Regions from separate parts of the Bacillus cereus group sp. BfR-BA-01316 genome, predicted to be linked through region 3. Evidence: riboswitches for the same ligand, from Rfam matches in the RefSeq annotation. Region 3 holds a riboswitch; each other region holds the start of a gene.

Region 1 (3,286 bases), on a different contig from region 3:
TCTAAATCATTTTCTTTCGCATATTCACGAATATCATGCGAAATTCTCATACTACAAAACTTCGGCCCACACATTGAACAGAAATGCGCTGTTTTCGCCCCTTCTGCTGGCAACGTTTCATCATGATACTCCATCGCACGTTCAGGATCTAAAGATAAATTAAATTGATCGCGCCAACGGAATTCAAATCGTGCTTTTGAAAGTGCATCATCACGCTGATGAGCCGTTTTATGCCCTTTCGCAAGATCGGCTGCATGCGCAGCGATTTTGTACGTAATAACCCCCGCGCGAACATCATCTTTATTTGGTAAACCTAAATGTTCTTTCGGTGTTACATAACAAAGCATCGCCGTTCCAAACCAGCCGATCATCGCAGCACCAATCGCTGATGTAATGTGGTCATACCCTGGTGCAATATCTGTCGTTAACGGCCCAAGTGTATAGAACGGCGCGCCCTGACAAATATCAAGTTCTTTCTCCATATTTTTTTTAATTAAATGCATCGGTACATGCCCAGGTCCTTCAATCATAACTTGCACATCATGTTTCCAAGCGATTTTTGTTAATTCACCAAGTGTTTCAAGCTCAGAAAACTGCGCTTCGTCATTTGCATCTGCGATAGAACCTGGACGTAATCCATCTCCAAGAGAGAACGAAACATCGTACTGCTTCATAATTTCACAAATCTCTTCAAAGTGAGTATATAGGAAGTTTTCTTTATGATGGAATAAACACCACTGCGCCATAATCGAACCACCGCGCGAAACAATACCTGTCATACGCTTTGCAGTAATTGGAATGTAACGAAGTAATACACCAGCGTGAATCGTGAAATAATCAACGCCTTGCTCCGCCTGCTCAATTAACGTATCGCGATACACTTCCCACGTTAAATCCTCTGCAATTCCGTTTACTTTTTCAAGCGCTTGATAAATTGGCACAGTTCCAACTGGTACCGGAGCATTACGAATAATCCACTCACGTGTTGTATGAATATTTTTGCCTGTAGATAAATCCATAATCGTATCTGCACCCCAGCGAGTCGCCCACGTCATCTTCTCTACTTCTTCTGCAATAGAAGACGATACAGCAGAGTTTCCGATATTTGCATTTACCTTTACGTGAAAATTACGTCCAATTATCATCGGTTCCGCTTCAGGATGGTTAATGTTCGCCGGCAAAATCGCACGACCTTCTGCAATCTCCTTACGAACAAATTCAGGCTCTACCCCTTCACGAATCGCAACATATTCCATCTCAGACGTGATAATACCATTACGCGCATAATGCATTTGCGAAACATTTGCACCTTGCTTCGCTCTAAGCGGCTTACGATCCATTTGCGGGAAAACAGGTGTATGTTTCGAAGCCACTTTCACACCGTCATCCTCTGGTTTTACTTCGCGCCCTTCGTATCCTTCTACATCACCACGCCCCAACGTCCAAGAGTGGCGCGGCGTTGGAATCCCCTTTTCCAGCTCCACTTTATACTCAGGATCTGTATAAGGTCCACTCGTATCATACACACGGATTGGCGGATTTTGAACACCATTCGTATCGCTTAGTTCAATCTCGCGCATCGGCACTTTCATACCTTCACGTGGCCCATCCACATACACTTTCTTACTTCCTGGTAAACTCGATTTCAATTCAATTTGCTCAGCAGAAACAGACTGTTTCATAACCTTTATTGCCCCCTGTTCGTGACAAGGACGAGATATGGCCAGCGTATGCCAAAATAAAAAGAGCCAGGTCCATAAAAAAAATAAGGACCTGGCTCATAAAGACATAATTATGTAAAGCCGTTAACTTCCCTACGCTGGTACGAGCCAGATCAGGTCCAAAGGGTTAAGAAGTTCACACGCTTCTCTCTCAGCCTACGCATACATACGTTAGGCACCCCTAGTTTATCACTGATTTAATTTTCAATACTTTCCAAGTATACACGTTAATCTGAAAAATGCAAAGGTTATTTCTTTTGTTGTTTACGGAATCATCCAAGTTAAATAATAAGCCTGCACATATGTCATAATCCCAACAATAGTAACGAAGAATAAACTATGCTTTAATGTAAAGCGGAACAAATCTGACTCTTTCCCAGCAAGTCCAACTGCCGCACAAGCAATCGCAATCGATTGCGGAGAAATCATTTTACCTGTTACACCGCCAGTTGTATTTGCTGCAACGAGAAGCACTTCAGATACACCGACTTGCTGAGCTGTAATTGCTTGTAAATTCGAGAACAGTGCGTTCGCTGACGTATCTGATCCTGTTAAGAATACCCCAATCCAGCCTAAGAATGGCGAGAAGAACGGGAATAGTCCGCCAGTTCCTGCAAGTGCTAACGCTAATGTAGAAGATAAACCAGAATAGTTTGCGATAAATGCAAATCCTAATACGAATCCAATAGATAGAATTGGCATTTTTAGTTCGTTTAACGTTTCTTTAAATGTTGCTACTGCATCTTTTGCACTCATTTTCAAAATAAAGATAGAAATGATACAAGCAATTAAAATTGCTGTTCCAGTCGCTGATAAAATATCTAATTTCAAGATTGCTTCATAAGGTGTTGGTTTATTTACAATTGGCTCTGCTTTCATTACTAAATTGTGCAAGCCTGGAACTTCAAATTTAAATACGAGACTTTCTAAAGCACCACCTGGAGCGAATAATTCTTTAAAGAAACTTTGGCTCCAAATGACTACCATCACAGTTAAAATAATGAACGGAGACCATGCTTTTACTACTTTTCCTACCGTTAGTTTCGGCATAGTTGTCGTCGTTGCTGCTACTTCACTATTCGCTTCTTTAGACTGATAAATTTCTTTCGGCTGCCAAACTTTTAAGAATAGCGATAAACTTACTAAACTTACAAGTGCTGACGTAATATCAGGAAGTTCCGGCCCTAAAAACGTCGCTGTAATAAACTGTGTAATTGCAAATGAACTACCCGCTACAAATAAAGCAGGCCACGTTTGTATTACTCCTTTAAAACCATCCATTAAAAATACGATAAAGAACGGAACAAATAAAGATAAGAACGGTAATTGATGCCCAGCCATCTGTCCAATTTTATGTGGATCAATGCCTGTTACTTGTCCAGCAACTGTAATCGGAATCCCCATCGCTCCAAACGCTACTGGTGCAGTATTTGCGATTAAACAAAGACCTGCTGCATATAAGGGATTTAGCCCAAGACCTGCAAGAAGCGCTGCCGTAATCGCTACCGGTGCACCAAATCCTGCTGCCCCTTCCAAAAATGCTCCAAATGAAAATCCGATTAAAA
Region 2 (3,286 bases), on a different contig from region 3:
TTTAATGCCACTTGGACTATCACTTGGTATTCCGCCAGCATTACTTATTGCAATGTTCCCTGCAGTAAATGGATACTTCTTCATTCCAAACTACGGGACAATTGTTGCTGCAATTAATTTTGATCGCACTGGTACAACAGGAATTGGTAAATATGTTTTAAATCATAGCTTTATGATTCCTGGCCTGATCGCAACCTTTACTTCTATCGGAATTGGAATGCTCTTAATTTCAATTATGTTTTAAATAAAAGCACAAACCTACAATTTCAAAGGGTTTGTGCTTTTTTAATCAAACGTTTGTTTAAATAAAGTGAAACTTTAATCAGTGGGGTTTTTATTCATCCCCCACTGATTATTAGCCCGCACCAATCGGGCTTTTACGGGCGTAAGACCCCCACCTAACTTCTTTTCTCCGGCCGAATTTTGAGGTGGGAGTCTTACTGCTCACAAATAGCGGGATAAACGAAACAACTCATTTTGCGACTCTACAAACTCTTATTTACTTCCTCAGCTAATTTCTTCGTACTTTCATACGCAGATTCCGCTAAGCTAATCGCTGAAATAACTGAAACACCATCCGCACCAGCTTCTATAACAGAAGCTGTATTTTCAATTGTAATCCCACCAATCCCAACGATCGGTATTGTAATCTCTTGTTCCCTAAAATACTTTAGACCTTCCGTTCCTTGAACCGCTTTCGTATCTTTTTTCGTACTCGTCGGGAAAATTGGACCAACTCCTAAATAATCAGCTCCATTTTCAATCGCCCAGCGTGCTTCTTCAATTGTATGTGTAGATACTCCAATAATTTTATCTCCCATTTTTTTACGAACAGATGTAATTCCTTCATCATCTTGTCCAACATGCACGCCATCTGCATCTAACTCGAGGGCTAGTTCCACATCATCATTTACGATGAATGGTACACCGTACTCCTTGCAAAGCGCTTGTAGTTCTTTCGCAAAATCAATACGTTTCTCTCCCGTTAAAGCCCCTTCTCCCTTTTCACGAAGTTGAAAAATTGTTATACCACCTTCTAGTGCATCTCTCAATACTTGTAGTGGCTCCTTCGTACAATTGTTACTTCCCATAATAAAATATACTGATAATAACCTAGACATTTCATCCATTGTAATACGCGACATCTAGTTCCCCTCCTTACTGTATAACCTCAATCTTTCCATACTTCTCAATATCATCTGAAGTTGTATTCGCTAACTGATTTAAAAATTCAATTTGGAAGCTTCCTGGTCCATTCTCTACTGTTTTCGAAGCCGCCATTTCTGCTGCTACTCCATAGAATGTTAATGCGGCTACTGCTGCCTTTACATAATCCTTTTCTACCGCAACAAATGCTCCTATTACAGAAGTTAGTAAACAACCTGTTCCAGTAACTTTCGTTAAAATAGGATGGCCATTTCGAATACGAATAGTTCGCTCTCCATCTGTAACAACATCTTCTTCTCCGGTAATTACCGCAACTGTATTTAATTCATCCGCTGCCTGTTTTGCAATATTTACAACATTACCATTCCCAGTACCAGCGTCTACACCTTTAATTTCCCATTTTTCATTAATAACATTAGCAATTTCAGCTGCATTTCCACGAATTATCGCTAAATCGATTTCAGCTGGAATATATCTCGCAACTTCTGTTCGATAAGAAGTTGCTCCTGCTCCAACTGGATCAAACAATACTGGTACATCATTCTTATTTGCTGATTTACCAGCAAGTAACATCGCTTCTACCTCTTCAGGACGAAGTGTACCCATATTTAAAACAAGAGCTCCCGCAATGCTAGCCATTTCTGCTATTTCTTCTTTTGCATACGCCATTACAGGCGATGCTCCTAATGCTAACAAACCGTTTGCTGTAAAATTTGTTACAACAACATTTGTAATATTATGCACGAGTGGATTAGACTCTCTCACCAATTCCACGACTTTACTAATTTCTTGTACATTCATTCTTTTCATCTCCTAACTTTAATGATGGGAGATACACAAAAAGACACTTTGCGTACGCAAAGTGTCTGAACATGTGCTTTTACACTCTCCCTACGCTGGCATTATCCAACAGGTTCAAATGGTCAATGACGGATTAGCCATACTCTCAGTTTGTATCCACAAACTCCCATGTGTTTCTTATTCACTTACTTCAGAGTCTACTCTTATTCTAGTAAAATAACAAGTTCTTTACTTTACTATATAAAAAGAGTGATAGGAACTTATAAAATGTACCCTATAGAATAGACACTGAAAAAAAAGTCTATTCTATAGGGTATTTCTTGTATAATGAGAGAAAATTGTGATCAGAGAAGGTTCAAAATGACAAAAAAGCTATTTACAAAAAGAGACATTCAAATTCTATCAAATAACCCATACATAAAATCTGTAAGTCAGAAAGGTATCACTTATACAGATGAATTTAAGCGTATTTTTATTGAGGAAAATGAGAAAGGAAAACTGCCTCGAAATATTTTTGAAGAATGTGGTTTTGATATAGATATGATTGGAATGAAACGAATTATGTCATCAGGAAGTAGATGGCGTGCTGCTTACAGAAAAAATGGTGTATTTGGTTTGCGAGATACACGCACCGAAAACGCTGGAAGAACTCTTGAGAGAGAGCTTACGTTGGAAGAGAAGTATGCTCGTTTAGAAGCCGAACGGAACTTACTAAAGGCAGAAAATGAATTGTTAAAAAAGATCAAACTTATAGAAAGATAGAAGCAATTGATAAAACAATAAGCATAATAAACAAATATCTTTTTTTCATAATTTCTTCATGGTGCAGATTATGTTCTGTCGCCATCATTTGATTTCAAACAGATTATAATCCTATCATCTTATCCCCCTCATCTATTTATAGAATGATAGCAATCATAACTCTTATTGGTAGAAACCTTTTCTTGCCTACTTATGCTTTAAATGAAATTCATTTACAATGTCAATGAATACGCCTTAAAATCTGACATTTATACAAATCCTTTATTTATATAAGTAAAACTCTCACACGTATATTTCATCACAAATAACTCAAACCGTCAGCAAGACTGAATAGAACAAAGATGTATGCTATATTTAACGTATGGAAATTTGAAAGGATGTTTTTAAATATGGCAAAAAGTATTGTAATTGCTGAAAAACCTTCTGTTGCACGTGATATCGCACGTGTACTGAAATGTGATAAAAAAGGAAACGGCTATCTTGAAGGTAGTAAATATATTGTTACTTGGGCTTTAGGTCATCTCGTTACATTAGCTGATCCAGAAAGCTATGATGT
Region 3 (3,286 bases):
TTAAAATAGTAAGAGACATAATTTTTGTAACGAGTAATGCAAGAACAATCCCTGCAACATATAAAGAAAATACAACAGTCGCCTGACTATGAGGGAAGAACACTCCCGCAAATAATGCATATACAGGTAAACGTGCTGAACAAGACATAAACGGTGTTACAAGGATTGTAAGTAAACGTTCTTTTTCCTGTTCAATCGTTCTCGCTGCCATAATCCCTGGAACGTTACATCCAAATCCGATAATCATTGGGATAAATGCTTTTCCGTTTAAGCCGAAAAACTCCATAATTCTATCCATAACAACTGCGATTCGTGCCATATATCCCGAGTCTTCTAATAGCGAGATGAAAAAGAATAGTGCAAAGATTTGTGGAACGAATACTAATACTGCACCAACGCCCGCAATAATACCTTCTGTAACGAGTGCTTGAATAAAGTCAGAAGCCCCAACACTTGTGAGCCCAGCTGTAACCCAATCAGTAAGTTGTCCGCCCAAAAATCCATCAAGCATATCAGATAAAGGCGTACCAATCCACGTAAACGTAACCTGAAAAATAAAAAACATAACTGCTAAAAAGATTGGAAGTCCTAAAATTTTATGTGTAATTAACTTATCGATTTTTTCCGAAAAAGGAATTTTCCCTTCTTTCTCATGCTGCATGACATTTGTTTTTAACTTTTCAATATACGCTTCTCGAGTTTTGTAAATGTGCTCCTCCAACGTACAATCAAGTTTTCCGTCTAAACGAGATCGAATGGCTATAAGTTCCTTATAAATTGGTAATGCTTTCATTTCTTTTTCTACTACTTCGTTATTGCTTAGAAATTGAAGAGCTAACCATCTCGGATGCTCATAATTCGCTGTCTCTAAAAGAGCGATTACCTCTCCGATTCCTTCATCCATTTGTACACCATATGAAATAATGAATGGCTTTTTCTCTTTTTGTTTCTCTTCATGAAGAGTAGTAAGTAATTCTTCACAGCCTTTTCCGGTCCTTGCGATGACAGGAACGACTGTTACACCTAATATTTCTGATAACCTTTTTACATTAATCACAATTCCTCTTTGCTTTGCCACATCAACCATATTTAAACCAATTGAAACTGGCTTACCAAATTCAAGTAATTGCAATGTTAAATGCATATTTCGCTCAAATTGTGAAGAATCCACTATATTTAACATATGATGAAATTCGTCTGTTAGTAGAAAATTCGTAACGACACCTTCATCACGTGAAACTGGATTCAAATCATAGACGCCTGGTAAATCAATTAATGTTCCTTGCTTATCTTTTAATTTACCAACCTTTTTTTCTACTGTTACACCGCTCCAGTTTCCTACATACTCATAAGAACCAGTAAGTGCATTAAATAATGATGTTTTCCCTGTATTCGGATTCCCTAGCAAAGCTACCTTATTCACGCTAATTCCACCTTTATCATTTTCGCGTCACAATGACGAATACTAATTAACTGTCCGCGACACTCCAATGTACAAGGACCTTTAAACATCGCTTTCTGTTTCAGACTAAGTTCGCTTCCTTCCGCGAGACCGAAAGCAGCCAGTCTTCTCTTTAGTAAATTATCTAACGACTGAATACTTTTTACTAACACTTTCTCACCAATTTTAATATCTACTAAGCTCATAACCTTCCCCCTCAGAAGAGAATGATAATTATTTTCAAACAAATTATATCATACTCTATTTCAATTGGACTATATCTTTTTGCTTCATATTTATTAACATTTCAATACAATTATATTTCACTTATTGTCATACAAGGTTCATTTGCCATTCTCATCCATTTCGCTTACAATAAACAATAGCAAATAAAGAATCTCGTTATCACAGGGGGAGCCTTACCGCTGAGAGGGAACAATTCGTTCCGACCCTTCGAACCTGTTAGTTAATACTAGCGCAGGGATTGTGCAAACGTTCGAAATACATACCTCTTTTTTTATTTACGTATTTCGTATCCTCCTATGATAATGTTCTTTTTTGCGTCACTTGGATTTAGGGGGAGACAACATGCGTAACACCAATTTACAAGCGATGATCGAATCTGCTATTCTTGCAGCCTTCGCCTTGATTATCGATATTTTACCATTATCACTTAAACTTCCAACAGGCGGTTCCATCTCATTTGCTATGATACCTATTTTTATTATCGCATACCGCTGGGGTTTCAAAATGGCTTTCTTAGGCGGCTTAATTTGGGGATTATTGCAAATTGTCGTTGGAGATGCCATTATCGTCACACCAATTCAAGTAATAATTGAATACTTCGTTGCTTTCGCATTCATTGGATTTGCTGGACTATTTTATAAGCCCATTCAGCAAACATTAATGAATAATCAAAGAAAGAAAACCATTGCTTATATTATCTTTGCTACATTTATTGGTAGCCTTGCACGTTATTTCTGGCACTTTATTGCAGGTATTATCTTTTGGGGCCAATATGCACCAAAAGGGCAATCAGCCGTCTTATATTCATTAATTGTAAACGGTAGTACGATGCTCGCTTCTTTCACATTATGTACTGTATTACTAATTCTTTTATTTACAACTTCACCACGCTTATTCAAAAGCATTGGTGCTTATCAAATGAATTCACAAAAAAAAGGCGCTTAATTAGCGCTCTTTTTTTTTATCAAAGCTCTCAATGAGTAATATCAATAATAAATACGATAAATGCACAAAAGAAAATAAATACCATCACACCTAGTAAATTGCTATTCACGGCTAATCTACTCCTTACATAACCTCATTTTCTATCCAAATTATACTGTTTGAAAATAAAGATTAGGTAAAGATAATATGAAATTAAATTAAAAAAGCGTAACATGTATTGTCTACGCTTTTTTCGGTAAGTAGAAGTAAAATAACACACCATCTTCTGTATTCTTGACCCCATATTCAGCATTGTGCAGCTCTAAAATGTTTTTTGAAATCGCAAGGCCAAGCCCGGTTCCACCTTGTGAACGTTTCCGTGCCGCATCTACTCGATAAAAACGATCCCAAATTTTATCTAATTGTTCTTCTTCAATGTGGGCACCCTTATTTTCAATACACACTTTTATATGATTCTTCTCATCTATTGCGGAAATAATGATATCTTTTTTATCTGGTGTATAACGTATTGCATTCGTAATAAAATTCACAATTACTTGTTCAATTCTATTTTGATTTCCAATCACTTCTGCTGGACATATATGTTTGTGCACACTCAGTTCTTTTTTCTCTATCTCCGATGAAAGCTGTTCACATATTTCTTCAATCACTCCA

What was found. A riboswitch is a leader RNA that binds a small molecule or an ion and turns the genes downstream of it on or off. The one in region 3 is predicted to bind thiamine pyrophosphate.
Positions count from the first base shown of each region.
Region 1: another riboswitch for thiamine pyrophosphate. It lies ahead of thiC (phosphomethylpyrimidine synthase ThiC); the one in region 3 lies ahead of thiT (energy-coupled thiamine transporter ThiT).
Region 2: another riboswitch for thiamine pyrophosphate. It lies ahead of thiM (hydroxyethylthiazole kinase); the one in region 3 lies ahead of thiT (energy-coupled thiamine transporter ThiT).

Region 1 covers NZ_JAKUGX010000001.1:24,358-27,643, reverse strand. Annotated here, with positions in the region: gene thiC (phosphomethylpyrimidine synthase ThiC) at 1-1,682, opposite strand, end outside; TPP riboswitch at 1,795-1,914, opposite strand; gene lldP (L-lactate permease) at 1,986-3,286, opposite strand, start outside.
Region 2 covers NZ_JAKUGX010000010.1:116,685-119,970, reverse strand. Annotated here, with positions in the region: gene MR071_RS10860 (anaerobic C4-dicarboxylate transporter family protein) at 1-244, shown strand, start outside; gene thiE (thiamine phosphate synthase) at 486-1,145, opposite strand; gene thiM (hydroxyethylthiazole kinase) at 1,159-1,968, opposite strand; TPP riboswitch at 2,039-2,148, opposite strand; partial or broken gene MR071_RS10845 (HTH domain-containing protein) at 2,296-2,724, shown strand; gene topB (DNA topoisomerase III) at 3,120-3,286, shown strand, end outside.
Region 3 covers NZ_JAKUGX010000009.1:72,872-76,157, forward strand. Annotated here, with positions in the region: gene feoB (ferrous iron transport protein B) at 1-1,423, opposite strand, end outside; gene MR071_RS09910 (FeoA family protein) at 1,420-1,647, opposite strand; TPP riboswitch at 1,842-1,943, shown strand; gene thiT (energy-coupled thiamine transporter ThiT) at 2,009-2,632, shown strand; gene MR071_RS09920 (sensor histidine kinase) at 2,854-3,286, opposite strand, start outside.